3 regions of the Streptomyces sp. NPDC058052 genome follow, and region 2 is predicted to be linked to each of the others. Evidence: riboswitches for the same ligand, from Rfam matches in the RefSeq annotation. Region 2 holds a riboswitch; each other region holds the start of a gene.
What was found. Region 2 has a riboswitch for cobalamin ahead of ACFVU3_RS19745 (ABC transporter substrate-binding protein). Riboswitches for the same ligand answer to the same signal wherever they lie in the genome.
Positions count from the first base shown of each region.

Region 1: linked by a shared signal. The riboswitch ahead of cobN (cobaltochelatase subunit CobN) and the one ahead of ACFVU3_RS19745 (ABC transporter substrate-binding protein) in region 2 are both predicted to bind cobalamin.
Region 3: linked by a shared signal. The riboswitch ahead of ACFVU3_RS25505 (ABC transporter substrate-binding protein) and the one ahead of ACFVU3_RS19745 (ABC transporter substrate-binding protein) in region 2 are both predicted to bind cobalamin.

Region 1 is NZ_JBHVRX010000005.1:112,757-117,663, reverse strand. Features, by position in the region: gene cobN (cobaltochelatase subunit CobN) at 1-2,277, opposite strand, end outside; cobalamin riboswitch at 2,356-2,489, opposite strand; gene ACFVU3_RS09360 (cobalamin biosynthesis protein CobG) at 2,569-3,810, shown strand; gene ACFVU3_RS09355 (precorrin-8X methylmutase) at 3,810-4,445, shown strand; gene ACFVU3_RS09350 (precorrin-2 C(20)-methyltransferase) at 4,442-4,907, shown strand, end outside.
Region 2 is NZ_JBHVRX010000013.1:110,495-115,401, reverse strand. Features, by position in the region: gene ACFVU3_RS19760 (hypothetical protein) at 1-48, shown strand, start outside; gene ACFVU3_RS19755 (calcium-binding protein) at 234-2,228, shown strand; gene ACFVU3_RS19750 (deoxynucleoside kinase) at 2,620-3,282, shown strand; cobalamin riboswitch at 3,371-3,495, shown strand; gene ACFVU3_RS19745 (ABC transporter substrate-binding protein) at 3,585-4,628, shown strand; gene ACFVU3_RS19740 (FecCD family ABC transporter permease) at 4,763-4,907, shown strand, end outside.
Region 3 is NZ_JBHVRX010000020.1:46,895-51,801, forward strand. Features, by position in the region: gene ACFVU3_RS25500 (FecCD family ABC transporter permease) at 1-625, opposite strand, end outside; gene ACFVU3_RS25505 (ABC transporter substrate-binding protein) at 622-1,599, opposite strand; cobalamin riboswitch at 1,637-1,775, opposite strand; gene ACFVU3_RS25510 (Mov34/MPN/PAD-1 family protein) at 1,798-2,223, opposite strand; gene ACFVU3_RS25515 (amino acid permease) at 2,301-3,737, opposite strand; gene ACFVU3_RS25520 (DUF2017 domain-containing protein) at 4,072-4,653, opposite strand; gene clpS (ATP-dependent Clp protease adapter ClpS) at 4,653-4,907, opposite strand, start outside.

The DNA.
Region 1 (4,907 bases), on a different contig from region 2:
CTGGACCTCGGGGCCGTGGTCGCCGGCGACCGCGGGGATCGCGTCGGCGGCCCAGCCGGCCGCCTCCATCGCCTCGACCAGCTCGCGGGCCTTCGCCTCCGCCTCGTCGGCGCCGGTGCGGGTCGCGGCGGACTCGTCCAGGCCGAGGGCCTCGCGCAGCCCGGGCAATGCCTGTGTGCCGCCCCAGATCTGGCGGGCGCGGAGGATGGAGAGGACCAGGTTGACCCGGGCCTCGCCCTCCGGGGCGCCGCCGAGGACGTGCAGGCCGTCGCGGATCTGGGCGTCCTTGACCTCGCACAGCCAGCCGTCGACGTGCAGCAGGAAGTCGTCGAAGCCGTCGTCGTCGGGGCGCTCCGCCATGCCGAGGTCGTGGTCGAGCTTGGCGGCCTGGATCAGGGTCCAGATCTGGGCGCGGATCGCGGGCAGCTTCGCCGGGTCCATGGAGGAGATCTGCGCGTACTCGTCGAGGAGCTGCTCCAGGCGCGCGATGTCGCCGTACGAGTCGGCGCGGGCCATCGGCGGGACGAGGTGGTCGACGAGGGTGGCGTGGACGCGCCGCTTGGCCTGGGTGCCCTCGCCGGGGTCGTTGACGAGGAACGGGTAGACCAGCGGAAGGTCGCCGAGGGCCGCGTCGGGGCCGCAGGCGGCGGAGAGGCCGGCGTTCTTGCCGGGCAGCCACTCCAGGTTGCCGTGCTTGCCGAGGTGGACCATGGCGTCGGCGCCGAAGCCGCCGTCCTGCGCGCGGGCCGCGATCCAGCGGTAGGCGGCCAGGTAGTGGTGGGAGGGCGGCAGGTCGGGGTCGTGGTAGATCGCGATCGGGTTCTCGCCGAAGCCGCGCGGCGGCTGGATGAGGACGAGGAGGTTCCCGCGGCGGAGGGCCGCGAGGACGATGTCGCCCTCCGGGTTCCGGGAGCGGTCGAGGAACATCTCGCCGGGGGCCGGGCCCCAGTGCTCCTCGACCCGCTCGCGCAGTTCGGCCGGGAGCTCGGCGTACCAGCGCTTGTAGTCGGCGGCCGGGATGCGGACCGGGTTCTTCGCCAGCTGCTCCTCGGTGAGCCACTCCTGGTCGTGGCCGCCGGCCTCGATGAGGGCGTAGATCAGCTCGTCGCCGTCGCCGGAGACCAGGCCGGGGAGGTCCTCCTCCGGGCCGAAGTCGTAGCCCTCGGCGATCAGCCGGCGCAGCAGGGAGACGGCGGAGGCGGGGGTGTCGAGGCCGACCGCGTTGCCGATGCGGGAGTGCTTGGTGGGGTACGCGGAGAGGACGAGCGCCAGCTTCTTCTCGGCGTTCGGGATGTGCCGGAGGCGGGCGTGGCGGACGGCGATGCCGGCCACGCGGGCGGCGCGCTCGGCGTCGGCGACGTAGGCGGGCAGGCCGTCGGCGTCGATCTCCTTGAAGGAGAACGGGACGGTGATGAGGCGCCCGTCGAACTCGGGGACGGCGACCTGGCTGGCCGCGTCCAGCGGCGACAGGCCCTCGTCGTTCTCCTCCCAGGCGGAGCGCGAGCCGGTGAGGCAGAGCGCCTGGAGCACCGGCACGTCGAGCGCGGCGAGCGCGCCCGCGTCCCATGCCTCCTCGTCGCCGCCCGCCTGGGCGGCGGCCGGCTTGGTGCCGCCGGCGGCGAGGACGGTGGTGACGATGGCGTCGGCGCCGCGGAGGACGGCGAGCAGCTCCTCCTCGGGGGCGCGCAGGGAGGCCACGTAGAGCGGGAGGGGGCGGGCCCCGGCGTCCTCGATCGCGTCGCAGAGGGCGCCGACGAAGGCGGTGTTCCCGCTCATGTGGTGGGCGCGGTAGTAGAGCACGGCGATCGTCGGGCCGGGCACGTCCCGGGCGGCCCGGTCCAGGGGGCCCCAGGTGGGGGCGGCGGCCGGGGCCTCGAAGCCGTGGCCGGTGAGGAGGACGGTGTCGGAGAGGAAGCGGGCCAGCTGCTCCAGGTTGGCGGGGCCGCCGTGGGCGAGGTAGGCGTGCGCCTCGGTGGCGACGCCGACCGGCACGGTGGAGGCGGCCATCAGCTGGGCGTCGGGGGCCTGTTCGCCGCTGAGGACGACGACGGGCCTGCCGGTGGCGAGGACCGCGTCGAGGCCCTCCTGCCAGGAGCGGACGCCGCCGAGGAGGCGGACGACGACGAGGTCGGCGCCGTCGAGGAGGCCGGGGAGGTCGGCGAGCGGAAGCCGGGAGGGGTTGGCGAAGCGGTACGGGACCGGGCCCTCGGGCGCGGCCGCGTTGGCCGCGCGGGCGCTGAGCAGGTCGGTGTCGGAGTGCGACAGCAGCAGGAGCATGGCGAGGCTCGGGCCTTCCTCGGGGTTGTCCGCGCCCCGGGTGGTCGTTGGGTTGGGGCCTCCCCTCGCTCGAGCGAAGCCGAGAGCGTGGGGAAGGGAGTTCCTGACTCACCCGGGCCGTCGCCGGCTCGGGCTCACAGTGGCGGGACCGCGCCGGATTCTCACCGGGCTTCCTCCCCGGGGTCCTGGGACCCCATGCCGATCTGCATAGTAGATCGTGGCGTCGGCGGGCCGGAGAGGGTCGGGGAGTCGGCCGGATCACACTCGGTGGCCGCCCGGTTCCCCGTGGGTATGCTCGCCGCCATGCCGCCGACCCCGCCCAGCCCGCCCGAAGCGGGCGAACCTCGCATACGGGACCGAGGCGACGCGTGCCCGGGGGCGCTCCGGCTGCACGCAGCCGCCGACGGTCCCCTCGCCCGACTCCGCCTTCCCGCAGGGCGATTGACGAGTCGTCAGCTCGATGTGCTGGCGGCCGCCGCCGAGGACCTGGGCGACGGCAGCCTCTCCGTCACCTCGCGCGGCAACGCCGAGCTGCGCGGTCTGCGCGACGGCTGCGGCGCCCGCCTCGCCGCGCTCCTCGCCGACGCCGGACTGCTGCCCTCCCCCACCCACGAGCGGGTGCGGAACATCGTCGCCTCCCCCGCCTCCGGACTCGACGGACTCGGCCACGCCGACGTCCAGTTGTGGGCCCGCGCCCTGGACGCGGCGCTCTGCGCGGAGCCCCGCGCGGCGGCCCTCTCCGGCCGCTTCCTCTTCGTCCTCGACGACGGCCGCGGCGACGTCACCGGCCTCGGCGGCGATGTGACCTTGATCGCAGCACCGGGCGGCGCCGCGCTCCTGACGGCCGGCGCCCGGACCTTCCGGCTGCCCGCCGCCGACGCCGTCCCGGCCGCGCTCGCCTGCGCGCTCGCCTTCCTCGACGCCGCCGAGGCCGCCGGCACCGGTGCCTGGCGCCCGCGCGAGCTCCCCGCCGGGCACCTCCCGGAGTGGGCCGGTGCCCTGGCCCGCGCGGGGATCGCCGCGGAGCCCGTACCCTCCTCCTCCCCTCCGCCGGCGCTCCCGCCCGCACCCGGCCCGCTCGGCGGCCACGCCCTCCACGTCCTCGCCCCCCTCGGCCGGCTGACCGCCGCCCAGCTGCGGGCGCTCGGCGGGGGCGCGGCCGAGGTGCGGCTCACCCCGTGGCGCGGGGTGGTCGTCGTGGGGCCGTCCCCGGACCTGCTCCCCGCGCTCGCCGCCCACGGCCTGATCACCGACCCCGCCGCCCCCGGCACCGGCGTCACCGCCTGCACCGGGACCCCCGGCTGCGCCAAGTCCCTCGCCGACGTGCGGGCGGACGCGGCGCGCGCGCCCGGCGGACCGCTGCCCGTGCACTACTCCGGCTGCGAGCGCCGCTGCGGGCATCCGCACGGCCTCCGGATCGAGGTCACCGCACGGGACTCCGACACCTACCTGCTGGACGGCGCCCCCGTCCCCCGTTCCGCCCTGGCCGAGGCCGTCGCGGCGGCCCGCCAGAGACCGATGGAGAGCCGATGATGTACGAGTACGAGAAGGACGGCGCCGAGATCTACCGCCGCTCCTTCGCCACGATCCGCGCCGAGGCGGACCTCGGCGCCCTGCCCGCCGACGTCGCCACCGTCGCCGTCCGCATGATCCACGCCTGCGGCATGACCGACCTCGTCCGGGACATCGCGTACTCCCCCGCGGTCGTCTCCCGCGCCCGCGCGGCCCTCCAGGCCGGCGCCCCCATCCTCTGCGACGCGCAGATGGTCGCCTCCGGCGTCACCCGCAAGCGGCTGCCCGCCGACAACGACGTGCTGTGCGCGCTCTCCGACCCGAACGTCCCCGCCCTCGCCGCCGAGCTGGGCACCACCCGCTCCGCCGCCGCCCTCGAACTGTGGCGGGACCGCCTCGAAGGCTCCGTCGTCGCCATCGGCAACGCCCCCACCGCCCTCTTCCACCTCCTGGAGATGATCGCGAAGGGCGCGCCGAAGCCCGCCGCCGTCCTCGGCATCCCCGTCGGCTTCATCGGCGCCGCCGAGTCCAAGGACGCCCTCGCCGCCAACGGCCTCGGCCTCGACTACCTCGTGGTCCGCGGCCGGCGCGGCGGCAGCGCCATCACCGCCGCCGCCCTCAACGCCCTCGCGCACGAACCGGAGATCCAGGCATGACCACCCCCGTGACCGGCAAGCTGTACGGCGTCGGGCTCGGCCCCGGCGACCCGGAGCTGCTCACCCTGGCCGCCGTGAAGGCCATCGCCGAGGCCGACGTGATCGCCTACCACTCGGCCCGGCACGGACGCTCGATAGCGCGCTCCATCGCCGCCGGCCACCTGCGCGAGGACCACATCGAGGAGCGGCTGATGTACCCGCTCACCGTGGAGACCACCGACCACCCCGGCGGCTACCGGGGCGCCCTCGACGACTTCTACGAGGAGGCCGCGGCCCGGCTCGCCGCCCACCTCGACGCGGGCCGCACGGTCGCCGTCCTCGCCGAGGGCGACCCGCTCTTCTACGGCTCCTACCAGCACATGCACAAGCGGCTCGCCGACCGCTACGACACCACCGTCATCCCCGGCGTCACCTCCGTCAGCGCCGCCGCCGCCCGGCTCGGCGAGCCGCTGTGCGAGGCCG
Region 2 (4,907 bases):
GAGCACTCCGCCGCCCTGGAGTGGATCGGACGTCACGCCGAGGGCTGACGCGCCGTCGGCTCCGAGGGGCGGTGGCCCTGCTCCGGGCGCCCGTGAGGGGCCTCCGCCCGCTCACTCCTGGGGGTGGAGCGCCGCCGTCCAGTAGGCGCAGTGCGGCCCGTCGGTGGCCGGAGGCCCACCGCCGTCGCAGAAAGCTGTGGCCCCCCAGGATCCGACGGACGGAGTGGTCACGCATGTCCTTGAGAACCCCATGGCCCCGGGCCGGACGCGCGGGTGCGGTGGGCGCCACCGCGCTGGCGCTCGTGCTCGGTCTGCCCGCCGTGGCGACGGCCGCCCCCGGTGATCTGGACCCCGCCTTCGACGGCGACGGCAGGGTCGTGACGGACCTGGGCGGCTACGCGGGCGCCGAGGGCATGGCCGTCCAGCCCGACGGGAAGATCGTCACGATCGGTTACGGCTACTCGGCCGAGACCTCGGGCGACTTCACGCTGACGCGGTACCACCCCGACGGCAGCCTGGACACGACCTTCGGCGGCGACGGCATCGTCACCACCGACTTCGTCGGCGCCAACAACGACGAGGGCCGCGGGGTGGCCCTGCAGCCCGACGGCAAGATCGTCGCGGTCGGCGGATCCACCGACTGGGGCGGCAACGGCGCGTGGGCGGCGGCCCGGTACCTCGCCGACGGCAGCCTCGACACCACCTTCGGCGAAGGCGGCAAGGTGCTCACCGAGATCGACGTCGACGCGATCGAGATCGCCGAATCGGTCGTGGTGCTGCCCGACGGCAGACTCGTCGCCGGCGGGTCGAGCAACGGCATGTGGTCGCTGGTGCGCTGGGACGCCTCCGGTGTCCCGGACCCGTCCTTCAGCGGGGACGGGCGGGTGACCACGACCTTCGGCACCGGCTGCTGCCACGGGGTCGGCGACCTGGTGCCGCAGCCCGACGGCAAGATCGTCGCCGCGGGGCACGCCGACGGCCTCACCCTGACCCGGTACCACGCGGATGGCAGTCTCGACACGAGCTTCGACGGCGACGGGCGGGTCACCACCGGCACCGGGTCGGGCGAGGGGGTGGCGCTGCAGCCGGACGGCAGGATCGTCGTCGCGGGCAAGGACGGCAACGCGTTCCTGGTGTCGAGGTTCACCACCGGCGGCGCCCCTGACCCGAGCTTCGACGGCGACGGGCGCCTCACCACGAGCTTCGGCCCGGGGGACGGCGGAGCCGCGGACGTGGCCCTGCAGTCCGACGGCCGGATCGTCGCGGCCGGCTCCTACGGCGGCGACTTCGCGCTGGCCCGGTACAACACCGGCGGCAGCCTGGACCCGGACTTCGGTGGCGACGGGCGGGTGACGACCGACTTCGGCGGCACCGGCGACGCCGCCGCGCGCGTCGCGCTGCAGACCGACGGCAAGATCGTCACCGCCGGGCTCGCCGGCACCCCGAACAGCGTGGAGGCCCACCGCGGCCTGGCGCGCTACCTGGGCGGGGGCGGCATCGAGCCGCCGGCCGGTGTGGACGTGTCGGTGACGAAGACGGGTCCGAGCACGGTCGGCATCGGCGACACCGCCACGTACACCGTGCGCCTGACGAACAACAGCACCACGACCGCGGCGACGAACGTGCAGCTCACCGACACCCTGACGGGCACCGCCACGATCCTGTCGGCCACCACCGACCGCGGCACGTGCACGACCGTCCCCGGCCGGGTGACCTGCGCCGTCGGCACGCTCCACCCCGCGGGCAGCCCCTCCGGCACGACGGCCACGGTGACGATCGTCGCCGAGCCCTCGCGTACGGGCACCCTCACGGACACCGCGACGGTCAGCGCCGCCCAGTCCGACCCGACGCCGGGCAACAACACCGCGACCCGCGCCACCACGGTGGACAACAGCCGTGGCTGCACGATCATCGGGACCAGCGGCGCCGACACCCTGAACGGCACGTACGCCGGTGATGTGATCTGCGCGCTCAGCGGCAACGACACCGTCAACGCGGGCTTCGGCAACGACACCGTCCACGCCGGGCCGGGCAACGACCGGGCGGACGGCAGCTACCACAACGACACCCTGATCGGCGGTCCGGGTTCCGACACCCTCCTCGGCGACTACGGCAACGACACCCTGAACACGGTGGACGGCGTGGCCGGCAACGACACCGCGAACGGCGGCCTCAACACGGACACCTGCACCACGGACCCCTCCGACACCCGCATCAGCTGCCCCTGACCCCTCCCTGCCGGGGCCCGCGACCGGAGCGGGCCAGGCCCCCCGCCCGGCCGGCGGCGCGCAGGACACCGCGCCGCCGGCCGGGCTCCGGCACGGGCCGGCGGCCCGAACCCGGCCGCCCGGAAGCGGCGGCTCGCCCGCGCCGGATCGTCATCTAAAATTCAACGCGGCTGCGGGGCCGCGACCTGCCGCGACGAGCGGTGGTCGCGGAACGGCCGGCCCACCGGTCGAGGAGAGCGATCCGGTCCAGGGAGGGGTCCCGGCCCCGAAGGACCACATGACGTTGATCACGAAAGCCCGGGGAATCGCCTGACCACCGGCGCGCGTCTCAGTGGTACGGGAGGCCCATCTCCCCGTCCACGTACAGAAGACCCCCAGGGAGAAGTGAGGTATGCCGGTGATCTGCGTCGGAGGCATGATCGGGATCGGCAAGACGAGTGTGGCCGAGCTGCTCGCGAAGGAGCTGGGCACCGAGGTCTTCTACGAGAGCGTGGACGACAACCCGATCCTCCCGCTGTTCTACTCGGCGAGCCCCGAGGAGATCCAGGCGAAGCGCTACCCCTTCCTGCTCCAGCTGTACTTCCTGCAGACGCGGTTCGCCGCGATCAAGGAGGCGTACAAGCAGGACGACAGCGTGCTCGACCGGTCGATCTACGAGGACTGGTACTTCGCCAAGGTCAACCACGACCTCGGCCGGATCAGCTCCCTGGAGATGCAGGTCTACGAGGGCCTGCTCGACGAGATGATGCGCGAGATCGAGGGCCTGCCGTACCGCAAGGCGCCCGACCTCATGGTCTACCTCAAGGCGGACTTCGAGACGGTGCTGCACCGGATCGGGCTGCGCGGACGCGACTTCGAGCAGGACGAGAGCCTCGTCGAGTACTACCGCACGCTGTGGACCGGTTACGACGAGTGGGTGCACCAGCACTACTCCGCCAGCGACGTCCTCGTCGTCGACATGAACCACACGGACGTCGTGAACAACCCCGACGACGCGGCCCGCGTGGCCCAGGAGGTCAGGAACGCCCTGGCGGCGGTCGCGCACCGCGCCTGACCCGCGGGGCGGCACCAAGATCCCTCTGTGGTAGCTTGCCCGGGCCAGTCGCACCTCTGTACGCACCGACGCGGTACGTGCACGGGTCAGGGAATCCGGTGGGAATCCGGAGCTGACGCGCAGCGGTGAGGGTGACGGGCGGGACATCGGCCACTGGACCCCCGAGGGGTCTGGGAAGGCGTCCCGTCCGGACGATCCCGAGTCCGAAGACCTGCTGGCGCCCCGGGGGGCGCGGGTCGCCGTCCGGGGAGCACCGTACGACAGGCTCCGCGCATGAGCCGTGACGCAGAGGACTCCCCACCGTGCCCTTCGCACCTCCCGTCCGTTCCGCCGTGCTGCTCGTGGCCGGCGCCGTTCTCGTGGCCGGCTGCGGCGCCGGCGCCCCCGCGGCCCCGGCCGGAGGGAAGGGGCCGGCCTCCGGACCGGGCCCCGTCGCCCTCGACAACTGCGGGCAGCGGGTCGAGGTCGCCCACACGCCGCGCCGCGCCGTCGCCCTCGACCAGGGCTCGGCCGAGATCCTCTTCTCGCTCGGCCTCGCCGACCGCATGGTGGGCACGGCCACCTGGACGGATCCCGTCCTGAAGGGCCTGGAGAAGGCGAACGCCACCGTCCCCCGGCTCGCCGAGCGCTACCCGTCGTTCGAGAAGGTGCTCGACACCGAACCCGACTTCGTCAGCGCTTCCTTCCTCTACACGCTGGGCAAGGGCGGTGTGGCGCCCAGGGAGCGGTTCACGCGGCTCGGCGTTCCCACCTACCTCTCCCCCACCGACTGCGTCGGCAAGGACAACAGCGGCGACGGCGACGGCGTCCGGACCGCGCCGCTGACCATGGACACCGTGTACGGCGAGGTCCGCGACCTGGCCAGAATCTTCGGCGTCCCGGAGCGCGGCGAGAAGCTCGTCGGCGAACTCCGCGCCCGCGTCACGAAGGCCACGGCCGGCGCCGACTTCGCCGGCGCCTCCGTCCTCTACTGGTTCTCGGACTCCCAGGGGCCCTACATGGCCGGATGCTGCGGCGCGCCGGGGATCGTCAGCGGGGTGCTCGGCGTGAAGAACGTCTTCGACGACACGAAGGAGGAGTGGCCGCAGATCAACTGGGAGACCGTCGCCGACCGCGACCCCGACGTGCTGGTGATCGCCGATCTGACCCGCAAGGCCCAGTCGGCCGAGAGCGCCGCGAAGAAGATCGAGTTCCTGGAGTCCCACCCCGTCACCCGGAACATGACGGCGGTGCGGAAGAAGCGGTACGTGATCCTCAGCGGCCAGGCCATGAACCCCACGATCCGCACCGTCGAGGGCATCGAGCAGGTGGCCGCCGCGCTGCGGACGTACGGGCTCGCGAAGTGACCCGGTCCCGTACGGCGGGAGACTCCGGACGGACGGCCGACGGCTCCCGCACGACGGCACGCTCCGGACGGACGGCCGACGACTCCCGTACGACGGAAGGCTCCGGACGGACCGTCCTCCGTGCCTCCCGGGCGCTGCCGCCCGTCGCCGGGGCCGCCGGGATCCTCCTTCTGTGCGCCTCCGTCGCCCTGGCCCTCACCATCGGTCCGGCGGACATCCGCGTCGCGGACGCCTGGTCCGTCGTCGCCTCCCGCCTCGGCGGGAACCCGTCCGGGCTGA
Region 3 (4,907 bases), on a different contig from region 2:
GTCCGCCGAGGGACCAGTACAGGGCCTCCTGGAAGTGCTCGGGCCGGCCGGCGGTGACGAGGAGGAGGGTGGTGAGGGCGGAGAGGACGTAGGAGACGGCGACGCCGGCGAGGACGAGCCGGGGGCCGCTCATGGTGGAGCCGCGGCGAGCGAGTCCGTAGACGAGGACGAGGGCGAGGAGGGAGCCGGCGAAGGCGCCGGCGGGGAGGGCGAGGGCGGTCGTCGCCCCGATGCCGAGGACGATGACGAGGACGGCGCCGGTGGAGGCGCCGGAGGAGATCCCGAGCAGGAAGGGGTCGGCGAGCCGGTTCCGTACGAGGGCCTGGAGGACGGCGCCGACGACCGCGAGCCCGGCGCCGACGACGGCGCCGAGCAGGACCCGGGGCAGCCGTACGTCGAGGACGATCGTGCGGTACGGGGAGGGGCCGGCCCGCCCGGTCAGGGCGTCGAGCACCTGGCCGGGCGGGATCCGTACGGAGCCGAGCGCGAGGGAGGCGAGGACGGCGGCCGCGAGCGCGGCGAGGAGTCCGGCGACGACGGCGGTGTACCGGGCCCGCCCGGGCGCGGGCCGCCGCGCGGGGGCGGGGGCGGTCTCCGGGCGGGCGGGGCGGGTTCCGGTGGTCATCGGCGGGTGGCCGGGTGGAGCTGGGCGGCGAGCTTGCCGACGGCGGCGGGGACGCGGACGCCGAGGACGGTGTCGGAGAGCGGGAGGACGGCGAAGCGGTGGTTCCTGATCGCGGGGACGTCCTTGAGGGCGGGGTCGTCGAGGAGGCGGCGCTTCTTCTGCTCGACGGTGGTGGAGCCGTAGTCGTAGATGAGGACGACCTCGGGCCTGCGGGCGACGACCTCCTCCCAGGAGGCGTCGCCGAAGGGCTTGTCGAGGTCGGCGAAGACGTTGCGGCCGCCGGCGCGGGCGATGACGTCGTTGCCGATGCCCCGGCCGCCGGCGGTGAAGGCGGTCTTGTCGCCGCTGTCGTAGACGAAGACGGAGACCGGTTCCACGCCTTCGATCCGCCGGCCGGTGGCGGCGAGGGTGGCGCGGGCGTCCTCGTTCCACCGTTCGGCGCGGTCGGGGACGCCGAAGGTGCGGCCGACCTCGGTGATCTCGCGGTAGAGGTCGTCGACGGAGACGGCGCCGGTGGTGCAGTACTCGGTGTTGAGGCGGGTGGCGACGCCGGCGTCGGCCAGGTCGTCCCTGCTCCGGCCGGCCTTGGCGTCGAAGGCGCTGGTGTAGCCGCCGTAGACGAAGTCGGGGTTCGCGGCGAGGAGGGCCTCCTTGGAGGGGTACTCCTTCGCGAGGACGGGGACGGAGCGGTACGCCTTCGCGTAGGCGGGGAGGACGGCGTCGTCGAGGTAGGCGGTGCCGGCGAGGGACTTCTCCAGGCCGAGGGCGAGCATCACCTCGGTGACGTGCTGGTTCATGGTGACCGCGCGCTTCGGCGGGGCCTGGAGGGTGGTGGTCGTGCCGCAGTTGGTGATCTCGTACGGGAAGCCGGGCGCGGGCTTCGCGGTGCCGGGGGCGCTCGCGGGGGCGGCGGTGCAGGCGGCGAGCAGGGGCAGCAGGGCGGCGGCGAGCGGCAGCCGGTGACGCCAGGTCATGGCGGAGCCTCCTCCGGGGATTTCCACGTCCCCGATCGGTGGTGAGAAGGCGGCAGGTCAGTTCCTGGCTGGCGGCCCCCGGGCGGGGGCCGGTCACAGTGGCGGGACCGCGCCGGATTCGTCACCGGCTTCCTGGGTCCTGCCGCCCTGAAAGGTCGCGCACAGACTACTGGTCCGGACGCGCGGGGAGGGGTACGGCTACGCGTACTCCTCGACGACCTTCACGTCCTCCTCCGTCACGACGCCGTCGACGATCGTGTACGAGCGGAACTGGAAGGGTCCGGCGGCGTCGGTGTCGGCCGTGGAGACGAGCACGTAGTGGGCGCCGGGCTCGTTGGCGTAGGTGATGTCGGTGCGGGACGGGTACGCCTCGGTCGCCGTGTGCGAGTGGTAGATGATCACGGGCTCCTCGTCCCGGTCGTCCATCTCGCGGTAGAGCTTGAGGAGGTCGGCGGAGTCGAACTCGTAGAAGGTGGGCGAGCGGGCGGCGTTGAGCATCGGGATGAACCGCTCGGGGCGGCCCGCGCCGACCGGTCCCGCGACGACGCCGCAGGCTTCGTCGGGGTGGTCCGCGCGGGCGTGTTCCACGATCCGGTCGTACAGGGCCCGGGTGATGGTCAGCATGCCGACAGGATAAGCAGACGGGCCGTTCCGTACCGAGGAGTGGTACGGAACGGCCCGGATGCTGGACGCGACCCTTGTTACGACCGCTTGACGAAGGCGGCGCCCTCGGGGTTGCGGGCCTTGAGGACCAGGTAGGAGACGGCGAGGAGCAGACCCCAGACCGGGGCGCCGTAGAGGGCGACGCGGTTGCCCGCGTCCATGCCCATGGTCACGACGACCAGGCCGATGAAGGCGAGGGCGAAGACGCTGGCCCAGATGCCGCCGGGGGCCTTGAAGGAGGACTGGGGCAGTTCGCCGCGGTCGGCCTTGAGGCGGTAGCGGATCTGGCAGACCAGGATCATGATCCAGGCCCACATGCCGGAGATGGTGGCGAAGGAGACGACGTAGTTGAAGGCGTCGCCGGGCCACTGGTAGTTGATCCAGACGCCGACCATCATCAGCGCGGCCGAGAAGGTGGTGCCGACGAGCGGGGTGCCGCGCTTGGTCAGGCGGGTGAAGAGCTTCGGGCCCTGGCCGTTGAGCGCGAGGTCGCGCAGCATGCGGCCGGTGGAGTACATGCCCGAGTTGCAGGAGGAGAGCGCGGCCGTCAGGACGACGAAGTTGACGATGGCGGCGCCGGCCTGGAGGCCCATCTCCTCGAAGGCGGCGACGAACGGCGAGACGCCCGGCTTGAAGTGGGTCCACGGGACGACCGACAGGATCATGATGAGCGCGCCGACGTAGAAGACGGCGATGCGCCACGGCACGGTGTTGATGGCCTTGGGCAGGACGGTCTTCGGGTCCTTCGACTCGCCGGCGGTGACGCCGACCAGCTCGACCGCGAGGAAGGCGAACATGACCATCTGGAGGGTCATGAGGGTGGAGGCGATGCCGTTCTCGCCGGCGAAGAAGCCGCCGAGGTCCCACAGGTGGGTGATGGAGGCGGTGTCACCGGCGTCGGAGAAGCCGAGGGTGAGGATGCCGGCGCAGATCAGGATCATGCCGATGATGGCGGTGACCTTGACCATGGAGAACCAGAACTCCAGCTCGCCGAAGAGCTTCACGGAGATCAGGTTGGCGCCGTAGAGGATCACGGTGAAGACGAGGGCGGAGATCCACTGCGGGATGTCCCACCAGTACGTCATGTAGGTGGCCGCGGCGGTGACCTCGGTGATGCCGGTGACGACCCAGAAGAGCCAGTACGTCCAGCCGGTCACGAAGCCCGCGAAGGGGCCGATGAACTCCCGCGCGTACTCCGAGAAGGAGCCCGAGACGGGGCGGTACATGAGGAGCTCGCCGAGCGCCCGCATGATGAAGAAGATGACGAGGCCCGCGAGGGCGTACGCGAGGATCAGGCTGGGGCCCGCCTTGGAGATGCCCTTGCCCGCTCCGAGGAAGAGGCCGGTGCCGATGGCGCCGCCGATCGCGATCATCTGGATCTGGCGGGCGCCGAGTGCCCGGTGGTAACCCTCGCCCGAGGCGGAGTCCGCGGCCTCATTGCCGTCGTGCTGCTTGTCGACCCGCACTGAGGTCATGGTGGTGCGCCTTTCTCCATGCCGATCCGCGCACCGGCCGTGGGCCGTGTCTGCCGCGGATCAGGTCCTGATCCCCCCGGATATGGATGGAGTGCCACCGGCGGTCAGCCGGCTCAAGCGCCCTCGGGAACAGGGGTGGCGTGCCCGAGTGGTCGTGAAGATTTATCACGGCTTGAGGGGTGATCGACCGCCGTTCGTGTGGCGTGGACCACACAAAAAGGCGCACAAAAGGGACTCAATGGAGCAAGCGTGGCGGCTTGATAACGCATTCGTTATCCGGATTTGAGCGTCCGCTGAGCGAACACCCGGAGGCGCCGGAGTGGCGCCCCAGGGGTCAGGACATCAGCGTCTCGACCAGTGACTCCTGAAGCGCGCCGAGCCAGAGGTACGCCATCACCATCGGCTTGCGCGGATCGCTGTCCGGCAGCCGGTAGAGCCGCTCGCTCTCCTCGTCCTCGGTGATGTCGAGGCGCGTGGCGATGGTCAGCCGCAGGTCGTTGAGGGTGCCGAGCCAGGCCCGGGACTCGTCCGGGGTCAGCTTCAGGACCACGGACTCCTCCGGGCCCCCGCTGGTCAGCCCGTCCAGGGCGCGCACCACCGCGAGGGCGTCCTCGCGCTTGCGGGCCCGCAGGTCGTTCTCGGTGAAGCGGCGGAAGTCGGCCGCCGCGGCCCGCAGCTCCTCGGTGTCGTCCCCGTACGCGTCGGGGAAGAGCCGGCGCAGCGCGGGGTCGGACGGCGGCTCGCTGGGACCCTCGGCGAAGAGGGCGGCGAGCGGGTCGGCGTCCGCGTCGGGCTCGTCGCCCGGGCCGACGAGCTCCAGGAGCTGGACGGCGAGCGAGCGCAGGATGGAGACCTCGACCTCGTCGAGCGCGACGGCCGCTCCGCCGCCGGGCACGGCCTCGAAGTGGCCGGCCATCAGCCGCGGTCCTGGGAGAGCGTCGCCCACAGTCCGTAGCCGTGCATCGCCTGCACGTCCCGTTCCATCTCCTCGCGGGTGCCGCTGGAGACCACCGCGCGGCCCTTGTTGTGCACGTCGAGCATCAGCTTGTGCGCCTTGTCCTTGGAGTAGCCGAAGTACGTCTGGAAGACGTAGGTGACATAGCTCATCAGGTTCACCGGGTCGTTGTGCACGAGGGTGACCCAGGGGACGTCGGGCTCGACGACCGCGGA